2 regions of the Arthrobacter sp. D5-1 genome follow, and region 1 is predicted to be linked to the other one. Evidence: riboswitches for the same ligand, from Rfam matches in the RefSeq annotation. Region 1 holds a riboswitch; the other holds the start of a gene.

Region 1 (7,762 bases):
AGGACGGCAAAGTGCGACGGCGGCACGCGCCCAGGCGGTCCTGACCGGGCAGACCGTGGTGGTTGCCTTCGGACTGGGGCGCCCGCGCGACGTACCGCCGAAAGCTGCCCACATCGCAAGCCTCGCTGCCGATCAACTGTGGATTGTGGTCGACGCCCGGCGCAAGCCTGAGGACACGAAGGCCTGGGTGCAGGCGTTGCAGGATGTGTTGGCAGGAGAGTCAGCGGCGGTGTCGGGGCTAGTAGTCATCGGTGCCTCGGAAACAGCGAGTCCGGAGACAGTGGACATGCTTGGCATTCCCGTTGGCTGGGTGGACGGCACTCCGGCCACCGCACCGGCCCTAGGAAAGGTACATTGAAGGCATGTTGGTACTGACGCGTAAGCCGGGCGAAAAGATCATGATCGGGGACGACATTGTCATCACCGTCATGGAAGGGCGCGGCGACGGCGTTCGGATCGGAATCGAAGCCCCCCGGGGTGTGTCCATCCAGCGGAGCGAGGTGGTGGCGGCTATTGCTGCGGCGAACCTGGCCGCGACGCAGGCCGGCCCCGAGGCTGAGGAACTCCTGGCGAACCTCCGCCCGCCTGCCCCATCCGGCGAATAGCACCCTCTCTCACCTTCTGCTGTCGCTATTCTGAAGCTGTCAGGCTGAACTCGAAGGGATTCGAGCCCATTATTGGGCTGTCGGCACCCGACTGCTTGTCGCGGGCTTAGCCCAGGTCTCGGGCAAGGGGCCCACTGCAGCGATCCTTGGCGCATCAATTTCGACTGTTCAGGAGAAGCAACTCACACGCGAACTCGGCATGGCCAACGTGGGCATGGGGCTCTCAGGCCTTCTCGCGCTGGTGCCGGGGTGGGCGCTTCCCGCGGGATTCGCTGGCGGTGTCTTCCTTCTCGTCGCCGGCATCATGCACGTACCGAAGAAGAATAAGAACGCCAAGGAGGCGCTGGCCACCTGGACTGACCTGATCGTTGGAGTCACGGTGATGGTGCTCGCCGCCTATGGACTGTACCGTGCCGTTGCCGGCTGAAGGGGCGTGGGATGTGAGAGAGGGCGTTCGGGAAGCTAGCCCAGGCCCAGGAAGTCCCGGAGCAATGGCAGCGTGGCACCCCGGACAGCCGTGATGGCGCGTTGGACGTTGGCATCCCGGGCCAGGAGCGCAAGATCGTCCGTGTCACCGGCCAGGTCAGCAATACCGGGCTGCGGGAGTGGCGCAGGGGCCTGTGAGTCCTCCAACAGCGTGACGTTGGCGGCAACGGCGTCGTCAATTCCAGCCAGAAGTTCAGCCATCCCGCGGCGGTGATCCTCAAGAAGTTCAGGCCAGATTCCCGGCGGTGCGATCGAAATGAGGGCCGGAAGCGTCAAATGGTCCGGCGCTTTCCATTCGGCGGCCAGCGCGGACGCCTCAACACCGCGTGCGAGTGATTCGAATCGGAGATTTTCGAGGACTTTTTCAAGTTCGGCCGCGGTGAAGTTCAGCCGGTGCCAGTTGCCTGCCCGGAGATGCAGGAGCTGCGTTTCGAGCAGGAAAAGCAAGAAATCAAGTTGCCTCCGCTCGCGCCACAGCGTTGCCGATAGCTCGTCCGCCCCCACGGTTCCCCAATTCATTTTATTGCCCGCCAAAATCACGATTTGGCAGGGTTTGTGTTTACTTCTGTTGAGCGTACACGCAGAGTCGTTTTCAGGTGGTATGTTCACTGAACACGTACCTGAACGAAGTCCCGAAACGCCGCTGTGATTGGTCTCTAGGCGGCCTTGCGGGACTCAGCATTTCAGGTTCTTGCAACTCAGTAATCCGGTCTCATGGGGGGACTCACTTTTGAATCGCGAACAGCGCAACGAGCTGGTGTTGCAGCACCTTCCGCTCGTTGGTTACTTGGTCTCTGACCTTTGCGCGCGTGCCACGCATTTATCGCGCGACGATTTTGCTTCTGTTGGTTCCATGGCGCTCATTACGTCGGCGGACTCCTTTGATCCTGACCTCGGCGTTCCCTTCGGCGCATTTGCCCGCCGCAGGATCGTGGGCGCGTTCGCGGACGAGATGCGGGCCGGCGATTGGGCCACACGCTCAGCCCGCAAGCGGATCAAGGAAACCACGGCCATCCAGGAGACGCTGACGGGAGTCCTGGGACGGAGCCCCAGTGTTGCCGAGATGGCGTCCGCGCTCGGTGTGGAACGCAGCCACGTTGAGGCTGCGTTAGCCGATGCCTCGCGAACCCTCACCTCCCTCGACGAAGTCGTCGCGGATACTGTGGCCTCTCCTGCCGAATCTCCGGAGCACTCGGTCCTGGCCGATGAGCGCATCAAGTACCTTCGGGCCGCCGTCGATGCCTTGCCGGAAAAGATGCGCTTCGTGATCCAGGAAATCTACCTGGCAGGGCGTTCCGTAAAGGAGCTTGCCGAGGAGCTGGGCTCAACCCACGCCGCCGTATCGCAGCAGCGGGCCGAGGGTATCCGTCTCATGCGCGACGGTTTGGCCGCCCATTACGCGGACAGCCCGGATCAAGCCTTTGAACCTGAATCCCGCATCACGGCGCGGCGCCGCAACGACTACTTGTCGGCGCTGGCCACCGCAACCACCGGCGGTATCACCCGCGGCCTGGGCCTGGGGTCCTCACTCAACAGCGCTGTTTAGGTAGCCACCACGTAAAAGAGGCCGGGCCGCTGAGCGACCCGGCCTTCCGTTCTTGACACGAGGACTAATGCGATTACTGCGCCTTCGGCACACGCCGGAGGACGACGGCGGCGAGCACTGCCGCGCCGGCCATCAGGACCAGCCCAATCGCCGCAGTGATGTGGACGCCGGACTCGAAAGCTGTCCGGGCGGCGACTGTCAACGCTTCCGACAATGGCGCCGGGAGTGCGGCTGCCGCATCAACAGCACCGGCGAGGGTTTCCCCTGACTTCCCGGCGGCTTGTGAGGAGACGCCGTCCGGAATGATGAGGTTGTGCTGGTAGGAAGCCGTGAGGATCGAGCCGAGCACGGCCGTCCCCAAGAGCGAACCCAACTCGTAGCCGGTCTCGGAAATGGCTGAGGCGGCGCCGGACTTGTCGGCAGGTACTGAGGCCAGGATGAGGTCGTTGGAGATGGTCTCCGCAGCACCCACGCCCACGGCGAGAACGGTCAGGGCTGACAGCAGGAATATCGGGCCGCTGCCGTGGTCGCCCACCACCACAATCAAGTAACCGATGGCGCTGAGCGTCAGACCAGCAGCGACAACGAAGCCGGGCCGGACACGCTTGACCAGCGGCACCACCAGCAGGCCTGCGATGACTGTTGCCAGGAGGGCAGGAATCATGGCGATGCCTGCCTCCATGGGGGACTGTCCCTCAACCAGCTGCAGGTGCTGGGCGAAGAAGTAGATGAAGCCCGTCATGGAGAACAAGGACAGCACGTTTGCCACGATTGCCGTGCTGAACACCTTGTTCTTGAACAAAGCGACGTCCAGCATGGGGTTTTCGATCCGCTGCTGGCGGCGAACGAACAGGATGCCCATCACCAGGCCGAAGCCCATGAAAGCTGCAGCCGACGCTCCGAAGCCGTGAACTGCGAATTCCTTGATGCCGTAGACGAACGGGGCCATGGTGACCACGGACAGGACAATGCTGTTCACGTCCACGCGGCCAGGATTGGCGTCCTTGGACTCGGGAATCAGGACCCGGCCGAAGGCCAGAAGCGGCAGGAGCAGGAACGCTGCCACCAGGAAGACGGCACCCCACCAGAAGTGCTCCACCAGCCAGCCGCCGAAGATCGGGCCGAGCGCCGCACCACCGGAGAAGCCGGCAGCCCACACAGCGATCGCGAGCCGCCGGCGGTTGGGATCGGTGAAGATGTTCCGGATCAGGGACAGCGTTGAGGGCATCAGCATGGCGCCGAAGACACCAAGGCCCGCGCGTCCGGCAATGAGCCATTCAGCGGAAGGCGCGAATGCCGTAGCAGCCGAAACCGCCGCGAAGCCGGTGCTGCCGATCAGCAGCAGCCGCCGTCGTCCGATTCTGTCACCGAGGTTGCCCATGGAGACGAGCAGTGCGGCGAGGACCAGGGGATAGGCGTCAACAATCCACAGCAGCTGAACGCCGCCCACGTCCAGGGATCGGGCGATCTCGGGCAGGGCGAAGGTGAGCGCGGTGTTGTCGACGGCCACCAGCAGCACCGGGAACATCAGGAGTGCCAGTGCCGTCCAATCGCGCCACGGTGCTGCCTGGCCCATATCGGGACGAGCGGAACGGGGTGCTTGGGTTGAGGACGGCGAGTACATGTTATTTACTATACCGTCCAGACGGTACAGTTTCAAATACAACCCGGCGAGCCTTTAGGGAATGATGGACACATGCCACGAAAACCAGTTGCCCGGGACGCCGTCCTGGATGCTTTCGAAGCCCTCCTCATCGAGGTGGGGGAGCGAGCTGCCACGCTCGACGCCGTTGCCAAGCGCGCAGGGGTGTCCAAAGGTGGGCTGCTCTACCACTTCCCCAATAAGGAAGCACTGATCACGGCCCTGCTTGAACGGCTGGATCTCTTGGCCGACGAGGACACGGAGCTGATGAAGGCGTCGCCCGATGGTTCCGCCGCCTACTTCATTCGCTCCTCGCTCTGGGCGGACACGCCGATGGACCGGGCTTTTGTTGCCGTCACCAGATTGGCTGAAGTGGCCCACGAGGAAACGCGTCGCAGATTCGCCGCCATTCAACAGCGGTGGCTGGACGTGCTCGCCGAGGACGTCGGCCCAGAGGTTGCCAAGGCAGTCAGTTACATGGGTGACGGGCTCTATTTCAACGCGATGTTCGAGGGCGGGCAAGAGGGCGGCAATGTCGGGCGGGAGGCCGACGTCGAAATCCTGCTGGGAGTCCTTGAGCGGCTGAGGAAGTAACGGGCAGTCCATTTGCGGCGGCGACCGTGACGTAGGACAATTAACCCCTGTGGCCTGCCCTGATCGGGGTCATACATAACTGAAAATGCCTTTGATCTGCGGCGGGAGAGTCCTGCAAGCATGTGATGCAGGCGCCGTAGGAGCAAACCCTCCCCAGGAATCTCTCAGGCCCACGCACCGCCGCGGCGAGGCAACTCTGGAAAGCAGCAGGCATTCTGCCCACCTCAAGGGTGAAAGAGTGCTGTGCTCACCGACGGTGCAAGCGATGGTTGTTCACGCAACGCGCGGAAACTCTCAGGTCCAATACAGAGCGGGGAGGAACCCAGCCGCTGTGGCGTACCCAAACGCCGCCCAAGTAATGGAGTTCCTTCGTGACGGTTAGTTCTGCCTCCACCACCTTCGTTGATCGGCATATTGGCGCCCGCCGCCAAGCCGACATTGAGACCATGCTCAAGTCCGTCGGCTATGACACCGTTGATTCGCTGGTGGACACCGCCGTCCCGAACGACATCCGCCAGGACGTCGCCCTCACCCTGCAGAACGCTTTGAGCGAAGTTGAGGTTCTGGCCGAGCTCCGCAAGCTTGCGTCCAAGAACAAGACCGCTGTCCAGATGATCGGTCAGGGCTACTTCGATACCGTGACGCCGCCGGTGATCCGCCGTAACATCCTTGAGTCCCCGGCCTGGTACACCGCCTATACCCCCTACCAGCCGGAAATCTCCCAAGGCCGTCTCGAGGCTCTCCTGAACTTCCAGACCATGGTCCAGGATCTGGTTGGCCTCCCGATCGCCAACGCCTCCCTGCTGGACGAAGCCACGGCCGTGGCCGAGGCCGTCCTGATGATGCGCAGGGCCAATAAGAACGCAGGTGCACGGGATGGCAAGACCGTCCTCGACGCAGACTGCCTCCCGCAGACCATCGCCATTGTGAAGGGCCGCGCTGAGGCTCTCGGCTTTGAGGTCGAGGTTGCTGACCTCTCGCGCGGTCTCCCGGAAGGTGACATCAACGGCGTCGTCCTCCAGCAGCCCGGTGTTTCCGGCCGCGTCTTCGATCACTCAGCTGTGATCGCCGAGGCCAAGGAGCGTGGCGCGCTGGTGACGGTCGCTGCCGACCTCCTGTCCCTCACTCTCATCACCCCTCCGGGCGAGCAGGGCGCGGACATCGCCGTTGGATCCGCGCAGCGCCTGGGTGTTCCGCTGTTCTTCGGCGGCCCGCACGCCGCCTACATGGCGGTCCAAAAGGGCCTGGAGCGTTCCATGCCGGGCCGTCTGGTGGGCGTTTCCAAGGACGACGCCGGTGTCCCCGCCTACCGCTTGGCGCTGCAGACCCGCGAGCAGCACATCCGCCGCGAGAAGGCCACGTCCAACATCTGTACCGCGCAGGCGCTGCTGGCCATCGTGGCCTCGATGTACGCCGTTTACCACGGCCCCGAGGGCCTCAAGGCGATCGCTGAAACCGCGCACGGCCACGCCCGCACCCTGGCAGCGTCACTGAAGGCTGCCGGCGTCGAGGTCCTGCACGGATCCTTCTTCGACACCATCACCGTCCGCGTTCCCGGCAAGGCAGGCGAGATCGTCGCCGCCGCCGAGGCCAAGGGCATCAACCTGCGCGGCGTCGACGCTGACACGGTTGGCATCTCTGTTGATGAAACCACTACGTCCGAGATTGTCGGCGGTCTCCTTGATGTCTTCGGAGCTTCGGTTTCCGAAGCCGCTGAAGGCTTCGCTCTTGAGGCTTCCGTGGAGCGCACCAGCGACTTCATGCAGCACCCGGTATTCAATACGCATCGTTCCGAGACGCAGCTGTTGCGCTATATCCGCAAGCTCTCGGACCGCGACCTCGCGCTGGACCGCACCATGATCCCGCTGGGTTCCTGCACCATGAAGCTCAACGCCACCGCTGAAATGGAAGCCATTTCCTGGCCGGAGTTTGCCTCCATCCACCCGTTCGCTCCGGATTCCCAGACCGAGGGCTGGCGTGAACTCATCACCGACCTCGAGGCGCAGCTGACCGAGATCACCGGATATGACCAGGTCTCCATTCAGCCGAACGCCGGTTCCCAGGGTGAACTGGCAGGTCTGCTGGCGATCCGCGGCTACCACTTGTCCCGCGGCGACGAGCAGCGCAATGTTTGCCTCATCCCCGCTTCTGCCCACGGCACCAACGCTGCCTCGGCAGTGCTGGCCGGCATGAAGGTGGTAGTTGTTGCTACGGCGCCTGACGGCACCATCGACCACGTTGACCTCAAGAACAAGATCGAAGCGCACCGGGATGCCCTCTCGGCCATCATGATCACCTACCCCTCCACGCACGGCGTGTACGACGCCGACGTCCGCGAGGTCTGCGACGCCATCCACGAGGCCGGCGGCCAGGTCTACATTGATGGCGCAAACCTCAACGCACTCGTTGGCCTTGCACAGCCGGGCAAGTTCGGCGGCGACGTGTCCCACCTGAACCTGCACAAGACGTTCTGCATCCCGCACGGCGGCGGCGGACCGGGCGTGGGCCCGGTTGCTGCCAAGGCACACCTCGCACCGTTCATGCCAGGCGATGCAGCCTCCTGGACCGAGGGCAACGACGTCCCGATCTCCGCATCCCGCTTCGGTTCCGCCGGTGTCCTGCCGATTTCCTGGGCCTACGTGAAGCTCATGGGTGGCCAGGGACTGACGGAAGCAACCAAGTCGGCCCTGCTCGCTGCAAACTACATCGCATCCCGTCTCAACGACCACTTCCCGGTGCTTTACACCGGCGAAGGCGGACTCGTGGCCCACGAGTGCATCCTGGACCTTCGTGAACTGACGGCCAAGACCGGCGTCACCGCTGAGGACGTGGCCAAGCGCCTGATCGACTTCGGCTTCCACGCCCCTACCCTGGCGTTCCCGGTTGCCG
Region 2 (7,762 bases), 1.3 Mb from region 1:
ATGATGTCGGCCACCTCGCGGAAGGCTGCTTCACCGAAGCCGCGCGTCGCCAACGCCGGAGTGCCGATGCGCAGTCCGGAGGTGACCATGGGCGGGCGGGGGTCGAACGGGACGGCATTGCGGTTGACGGTGATGTCGATCGTGGCAAGGCGGTCTTCGGCTTGCTGGCCGTCGAGTTCGCAATTGCGGAGGTCGACGAGGACCAGGTGCACGTCCGTTCCTCCGGAGACGACGCTGATGCCCTTGGCGGCGACGTCGGGCTGGACCAGTCGCTCGGCAAGGATGCGGGCACCCGCGAGGACACGTTCCTGACGCTCACGGAACTCCTCCGAGGCGGCGATCTTGAACGCGACGGCCTTGCCGGCGATCACGTGCTCCAGCGGTCCGCCCTGCTGGCCCGGGAACACGGCCGAGTTGATCTTCTTGGCGATGTCGGCGTCGTTGGAGAGGATGATGCCGCCACGCGGACCGGCGAGGGTCTTGTGCGTGGTGGACGTGGTGACGTGCGCATGTGGGACGGGCGAGGGGTGCAGCCCCGCAGCCACCAGGCCGGCGAAGTGGGCCATGTCCACCATCAGGTAGGCGCCCACGGAGTCGGCGATCCGGCGGAACTCAGCGAAGTCCAACTGCCGCGCATAAGCGGACCAGCCGGCAACGATCAGCGCAGGTTTGTGCTCCTGTGCCAGGCGCTCAACCTCGGCCATATCCACCGTGTGGGTGTCCTCGCGGACGCCGTAGGGAACCACGTTGTAGAGCTTGCCGGAGAAGTTGATGCGCATGCCGTGCGTGAGGTGCCCACCGTGAGCCAGGTTCAGGCCCATGATGGTGTCGCCGGGCTTGATGAGGGCGTGCATCACGGAGGCGTTGGCCTGCGCACCGGAGTGTGGCTGGACGTTCGCGTACTCGGCCCCGAAAAGGGACTTGATGCGGTCGATCGCGAGCTGTTCGATCACGTCAACATGCTCGCAGCCGCCGTAGTAGCGCTTGCCCGGGTAACCTTCGGCGTACTTGTTGGTCAGGACCGAGCCTTGGGCCTGCATGACAGCAACGGCCGTGTGGTTCTCCGAGGCGATCATTTCCAGGCCGTCGCGCTGGCGACCCAGTTCGTCGTCGATCTTCGCAGCAATCTCAGGATCCAGCTCTGACAGCTGGGCGTCCAGCGACGCCGACACCACTTGCTGGTACTCAGTTACAGATACCGGGTTCACAGTTCTCCACCGTTCGTTGCAGCGTATTCTTCGGCCGACATGAGCGGCCCTTCTTCTGTGGCAGCCACCTTGAACAGCCAGCCCGCGCCATAAGGATCGTTGTTGATGAGGGCGGGATCAGTGACAACGGCGTCGTTGATCTCGGTCACCTCCCCCGTCACGGGCGAGTACAGGTCCGATACCGACTTGGTGGATTCAACCTCGCCACAGGTCTCCCCTGCGGTCACTGTGGAACCAACCTCCGGGAGGTCCACGTACACAATGTCGCCCAGGGCGTCAGCGGCCACCGCGGAAATCCCGATCCCCACGGGCCCTTCACCGTCAGCGGCAACCCACTCGTGCTCAGCCGAGTACTTCAATTCAGCAACTACCTTGCTCATAAGATTCCTTCTCTCACTAACTGAAAACTTTTCAAGATCACCCGCTGTAGGGGCTACTTCCGACGTTTGTAGAACGGGAGCGCGACTACTTCGAAGGGCTCAGCCTTCCCGCGCAGGTCCACCTCGACCGTCGTGCCCGGCTCTGAATGCTCGACGTCGACATACGCCATCGCTACTGGGTAACCGAGCGTGGGGCTCGGTTGGCCGGAGGTGACTTCGCCGATGAGCGAGCCGTCTTTGAGGACCGAGTAGTGTCCGCGGGCGGCGCGGCGGCCGGTACCTTTGAGACCGACCAGCTTCTGGCCGATGGTGGATCCGACCCCGGCTGCCTTGATCGACGTCAGTGCTTCCCGACCAACGAAGTCGCTTTCCTTGGCTAAGGAAACGACCGGGCCGAGGCCTGCGGCGTAGGCATTGACGTGGATGGAGAGCTCGTTGCCGTAGAGCGGCATTCCGGCCTCCAAACGCAGTGAGTCGCGGGCTGCGAGGCCTGCCGGGATGAGGCCGTGGCCTTCGCCGGCTTCGAGCAATGCTTCCCAGAGGCCCGGGGCGTCGAGGTTCGGGACGTAGATTTCGAAGCCGTCTTCGCCGGTGTAGCCGGTGCGGGCCAGCAGCAGGTACTGGGTGCCGCCGTCGAACGTCAGCCCAACCTCAACCGCAGCGTAGTACTTCAGATCGGTGACCAGCGCGTGCTGATCGGTGGGAACCAGGGTCAGCAGGATGGCTTCGGCGTTCGGGCCCTGCACCGCGATCAGTGACGTCTCGGCAGAAACGTCCTCTACGACGACGTCGAAACCGGCCGCGCGCTTCAGCAGCGCCGCGGCGACCACTTTGGCGTTGCCCGCATTGGGGACCACCAGGTACTTGTCCACGCCGTCCTCAGGAGAGGGTCGGCGGTAGGTAATGAGGTCGTCGATGATGCCGCCGTCGGTGTTGCAGATCAGCGAGTACTTCGCTTTGCCCACGGCGATCGCGGACAGCTTGCCTACCAGCGCGTAATCCAGGAAGGCCGCAGCGTCCTGGCCGGACACCCAGACTTCACCCATGTGGGAGAGGTCGAACAAGCCCGCGGACTTGCGGACTGCGTGGTGTTCGGCGAGTTCGGACTCGTACTTCAGGGGCATCTGCCAGCCGCCGAAGTCCGTGAAGGATGCACCGGCCTTTTTGTGCTGCTCGTAGAGAGCGGTGTAGTTCTCAGACATGTCAGGAGTCCTTAGTTTTCGAAGTCTTCGAGCGGAGGGCAGGAGCACACAAGATTCCGGTCACCGGCGGCGCCGTCGATCCTGCCTACCGGCGGGAAGTACTTGTCCTGCTTCAGGTGGTGGACCGGGAAGGCGGCCTGCTCGCGCGGGTAATCCCGGTCCCAGCCGGAATTCACGACGGCGGCAGCCGTGTGCGGCGCGTTGCGCAGCGGCGAGTTCTCAACGGTGAAATCACCGCTGGCCACCTGCTCAATCTCGGCGCGGATGGTGATCATCGCTTCGATGAAGCGGTCAATCTCCACGAGGTCCTCGGACTCCGTCGGCTCCACCATCAACGTGCCGGCAACCGGGAACGCCAGGGTGGGGGCGTGGAAGCCGAAGTCGATCAGCCGCTTGGCCACGTCTTCGGCCGTGACACCCGTGCGGGAGGTCAGTTCGCGGAGGTCAAGGATGCACTCGTGCGCCACGAGCCCGCCCTCACCCGTGTAAAGGATGGGGAAGTCCTCATCCAGGCGGGAAGCAACATAGTTGGCTGCAAGCAGGGCCGACTTGGTAGCTTCCGTCAGCCCCTGCCCACCCATGAGCTTCACATACGCCCAGGAAATCGGCAGTACACCGGCAGAGCCGTAACGTGAGGCGGAAATCGCGACACCATGACCAGGCTCGTGCGCAGCCTTGTTCGCGTCGCCCGGCATGAACGGAGCCAAGTGGGCTTTCGCAGCAACAGGGCCAACACCCGGTCCGCCACCGCCGTGCGGGATGCAGAAGGTCTTGTGCAGGTTCAGGTGGGACACGTCGCCGCCGAATTTGCCCGGCTGTGCCAAGCCAACCAGCGCGTTCAGGTTGGCACCGTCAACGTAGACCTGGCCGCCGGCTGCGTGGATCGCGTCGCACACCTCCCGCACGTCGGCGTCGTACACACCGTGCGTGGACGGGTAGGTGATCATGATGCAGGACAGGACGTCCTTGTTGGCTTCAATCTTGGCGGTCAGGTCCGCGTGATCGATGGTGCCGTCAGCAGCCGTGGCCACCACGACTACCTTCATGCCCGCCAGTACAGCAGACGCTGCATTGGTGCCATGGGCCGACGCCGGGATCAGGCAGACAGTGCGCTGTTCGTCACCGCGGGACAAGTGGTAGCCGCGGATCGCCAGCAGACCTGCGAGCTCACCCTGGGAACCGGCGTTCGGCTGGATGGAGACCTGGTCGTAGCCCGTGATCTCCGTGAGGTCAGCTTCCAGGTCCTCAATCAGTTCCCGCCAACCAGCAGTCTGGTGGTCCGGAGCGAACGGGTGGATGGAGGCGAACTCCGGCCAGGAAATCGCCTCCATCTCAGCGGTGGCGTTTAGCTTCATGGTGCACGAGCCCAGCGGGATCATGGTGCGGTCCAGAGCAAGGTCCCGGTCGGACAGCTTGCGGATATAGCGCAACAGCTGCGTCTCGGAACGGTGCGTGTTGAACACCGGATGCTGCAGGAAGTCGGACGTTCGGACCACGTCAGAGGGCAGCTCAAACCCGGCCGCGTCCCCTACGGGTCCGGCGCCAAAGGCGACGGCTACCGCGGAGAGGACGTCCGGCGTCGTGGTTTCATCAACGGAGACACCAACGGTGTCGGCGTCGATGAACCGCAGGTTGATGCCGCGGGCTTCCGCGGCGGCGATGACCTTGTCGGCCTTGCCCGGGACCCGGACGGTGATGGTGTCGAAGAAGGCCTCGGAGACGAGTTCGCGGCCGGCCTTCTGCAGGGCGGTGGCAAGCGTACGTGCGTGGCCGTGGACGGTCTCGGCGATCGCCTTCAGGCCCTCGGGGCCATGGTAGACGGCGTACATCGAGGCGACAATGGCGAGCAATGCCTGGGCCGTGCAGATGTTGGACGTGGCCTTTTCGCGGCGGATGTGCTGCTCGCGGGTCTGGAGGGCCAAGCGGTACGCGGGGACGCCGGCGTTGTCCTTGGAAACACCAACGATGCGGCCGGGAAGTGTACGTTCCATGCCTTCGCGAACGGCCATGTAGGCAGCGTGCGGGCCGCCGAAGAACAGCGGGACACCGAAGCGCTGCGCAGTTCCGACGGCGATATCGGCACCCTGCTCGCCCGGGGGCGTGATGAGGGTAAGCGCCAGCAAATCAGCGGCCACGGTGACCAGGGCACCGCGTTCCTTGGCGTCGGCGATGACGCCGGAGTGGTTGAAGATGCGGCCGGAAACGCCGGGCTGCTGCAGGACGATGCCGTTGATGTCGCCATCGGGAAGACCGGCAGACAGGTCAGCAATCTCCACCTCGAAGCCCAGGGCCTCAGCACGGCCCTTGACGATCGCGATGGTCTGCGGGAGGAGGTCGGCGTCCAGGACGGTCTTGCCGTCCTTGGCCGTCTTGGACTTGTTGGCCCGACGCATCAGCAATACGGCCTCGGCAACGGCGGTGGCTTCATCCAGCAGCGAGGCGTTGGCTACGGGAAGTCCGGTGAGGTCCTGCACCATGGTCTGGAAGTTGAGCAGCGCTTCAAGGCGGCCCTGCGAAATTTCCGGCTGGTACGGCGTGTAGGCCGTGTACCAAGCGGGAGCTTCCAGAATGTTGCGGCGGATCACCGGGGGCGTCACGGTGTCGTAGTAGCCCTGGCCGATCATCTGGACAGCGGTTTTGTTCTTGGAAGCCAGTTTGCGCAACTCGGCGAGGACCTGGACTTCAGTGAGGGCGTCCTGCAACTTCAGGGCGGTGTCCTGCCGGATGGAATCGGGGACCGCGACGTCTACCAGGCCGTCGACAGAGTCGTAGCCGATGGCCTTGAGCATGGTGTCAACGTCGGCTTGGCGGCGGGCGCCGATGTGCCGGTCCGCGAAGGCGGTGGGGGTTGATTGAACAGTCAAGAGGAACTCCATGATTCAGGCGCCCAATGAGCGCCACGATGATGTGGGGTTCCTCCCCGCTCTGTATTGGACCTGAGAGATTCCGCAGGAATGGTTGCCTGCTTGCACCGTCGGTGAGCCCGGTTGCCCGGACTGCTTTCCAGAGTTGCCTAACCGCGGCGGTACATGGGCCTGAGAGATTCCTGGGGAGGATTTGCTCCTACGGCGCCTGACTGGATGTACCGGCAGGACTCTCCCGCCGCAGATCAAAAGCGTTGCGCCACCATGAGTGACACGCTTCACACCATAGCGGGTTGTTTTGAAAAAGTGCAAGCAAGGTGTGGTTACTGATGCATCGAGTTCGACCCCCGCGGAATGTTCCTCAACGACCACACCAGGTCCCTGCTCGCCTGACAGGGAGTCATGGGTGTGCCGGGATGTGGGAGAAAGCAACGCTCTCTCACATCCCGAGCCCTTCCCACCAACGCTCTCTCACATCCCCGCTTACACCGGCTGGAAACCCCGGAGTGGTATTTTGATCTCTGCTGGAGGCAGACACTGCACCTATTCGGAGGATCATCCATGTTCAAGGGTTTCAAGGACTTCATACTTCGCGGCAACGTGATCGAGTTGGCCATTGCCGTAGTCATCGGCAGTGCGTTCACAGCCCTCGTTGCGGCCTTCACCACCAACATTATTAACCCCGTGATCGCCGCCGCAGGCGGAGTGAACGCTGATGGTCTCGGCTTCAGGATCTGGCAGGACAACCCCGCCACCTTCATCAACATCGGTGCCGTGCTGACGGCTCTCGTGACCTTTGTGATCACCGCTGCCGTGGTCTACTTCATCTTTGTGGCACCCATGAACAAGATCAATTCCCTGGTCAAGGACCGCCTCTCCACCGAGGAGCCCGAGGAAGAGCCGCTTCCGGCAGATACTGCCCTTCTGGCCGAAATCCGCGACCTCCTGAAGGACGCTGCTGCCGCCCGCAGCACTGCCCGGACCTCTGGCCTTGGGTCGGACCTGGACTCCGAACTCGATTCCGACCGAACCCGCTAGGATCGCCGGCTCCCTGCGGGCATCAGTTCCCAGTTGCTTCACCGAACCCGGTGTTCTCTCCGCGAGGGCGCCGGGTTCTTGCACGTTCACCGGCCCGTCCACAGAACGTGACGCGCTGGCAACCGGCGCGAAACGGGGGGAGGGCAGCATGGGAACATGAAGCCCAACCCGAGCACTTCCGTCACCGCGGATCTTCTGTGTGATGTCTGCGGACAATTGCCTGAACCTCACAAGGCCCGGCTCACCCTCGCCAACATCGCGGTGATGCTTCCTATCGAACTGTTGGTTCATGCGGCCGTGGTGGGAACCACCCTCCCCTACGTGGCCAAGGTGCTGCTGCTTGCAGTGACCGCCACCGTTTTGGTGATCTGGGTGGCCGAACCTTCAGCTGCCAAGGTCCTCCGGGGCTGGCTGCACGCGCCGGCCCTCCGCCAACGGCACAGACTACATCTGGCACCGGCCTTGTGGCGGGCCCGGACAGTGCTGCTGGACCAGCCGGGTTCACTGCAGACGGTCACACAGTCCTTGTCCAAGTTGGGCACGAACATCCTCAGCCTTCACGTCCACCCGGTGATGAGAGCCGGGTCCCTCGCCCCGGGACACATCGGAACTGTCATGGACGAGTTTGTTCTCTCCGCCCCGGGGGACGTCACCGAGCAGGAACTGTTGAAAGCCCTGGCCGACGGCGGCGGGTGTGGGTCCCTTGTTTGGCCCACCACCGCTTTGGCCATGGCAGATGGCCAGACCAAAGCACTGACCCTGGCGACCCGGATTGCCGGAAACCCGAAGGAACTTCCGCACGCAGTGGCCGAGCTGCTTTCCGCCAAAGTCGTCCCGAGCGATCCGGAGCATCCGGCGCCCGAGACGAGCGCCGGCGTCGGGCCTTCACCGGACGTCCTCAAGATCCCCACGGCCTGGAATGGCCCGCTGGTCTTTTCCCGACCCGGCGAACCCTTCACGCCGGCCGAGTCCGCGCGGGCGCATAGGCTGGCTGAGCTCGCGGAGATCCTGGCGCACAGCCCGGCGGCCCCGGAGAGAGCGCGCTGCTGAACCCCACAGCGTTCAGTCCT

Evidence for each region. Region 1 has a riboswitch for glycine ahead of gcvP (aminomethyl-transferring glycine dehydrogenase). Riboswitches for the same ligand answer to the same signal wherever they lie in the genome.
Region 2: linked by a shared signal. The riboswitch ahead of gcvP (aminomethyl-transferring glycine dehydrogenase) and the one ahead of gcvP (aminomethyl-transferring glycine dehydrogenase) in region 1 are both predicted to bind glycine.

Annotation. Positions count from the first base shown of each region.
Region 1 covers NZ_CP014571.1:1,163,895-1,171,656, forward strand. Annotated here, with positions in the region: gene AYX22_RS05475 (hypothetical protein) at 1-358, shown strand, start outside; gene csrA (carbon storage regulator CsrA) at 363-605, shown strand; gene AYX22_RS05485 (hypothetical protein) at 805-1,032, shown strand; gene AYX22_RS05490 (flagellar protein FlgN) at 1,068-1,610, opposite strand; gene AYX22_RS05495 (sigma-70 family RNA polymerase sigma factor) at 1,822-2,637, shown strand; gene AYX22_RS05500 (MFS transporter) at 2,711-4,261, opposite strand; gene AYX22_RS05505 (TetR/AcrR family transcriptional regulator) at 4,334-4,873, shown strand; glycine riboswitch at 4,966-5,063, shown strand; gene gcvP (aminomethyl-transferring glycine dehydrogenase) at 5,245-7,762, shown strand, end outside.
Region 2 covers NZ_CP014571.1:4,596,528-4,604,289, forward strand. Annotated here, with positions in the region: gene glyA (serine hydroxymethyltransferase) at 1-1,208, opposite strand, end outside; gene gcvH (glycine cleavage system protein GcvH) at 1,205-1,588, opposite strand; gene gcvT (glycine cleavage system aminomethyltransferase GcvT) at 1,642-2,790, opposite strand; gene gcvP (aminomethyl-transferring glycine dehydrogenase) at 2,802-5,654, opposite strand; glycine riboswitch at 5,804-5,902, opposite strand; gene mscL (large conductance mechanosensitive channel protein MscL) at 6,216-6,692, shown strand; gene AYX22_RS21290 (amino acid-binding protein) at 6,849-7,742, shown strand; gene AYX22_RS21295 (hypothetical protein) at 7,755-7,762, opposite strand, start outside.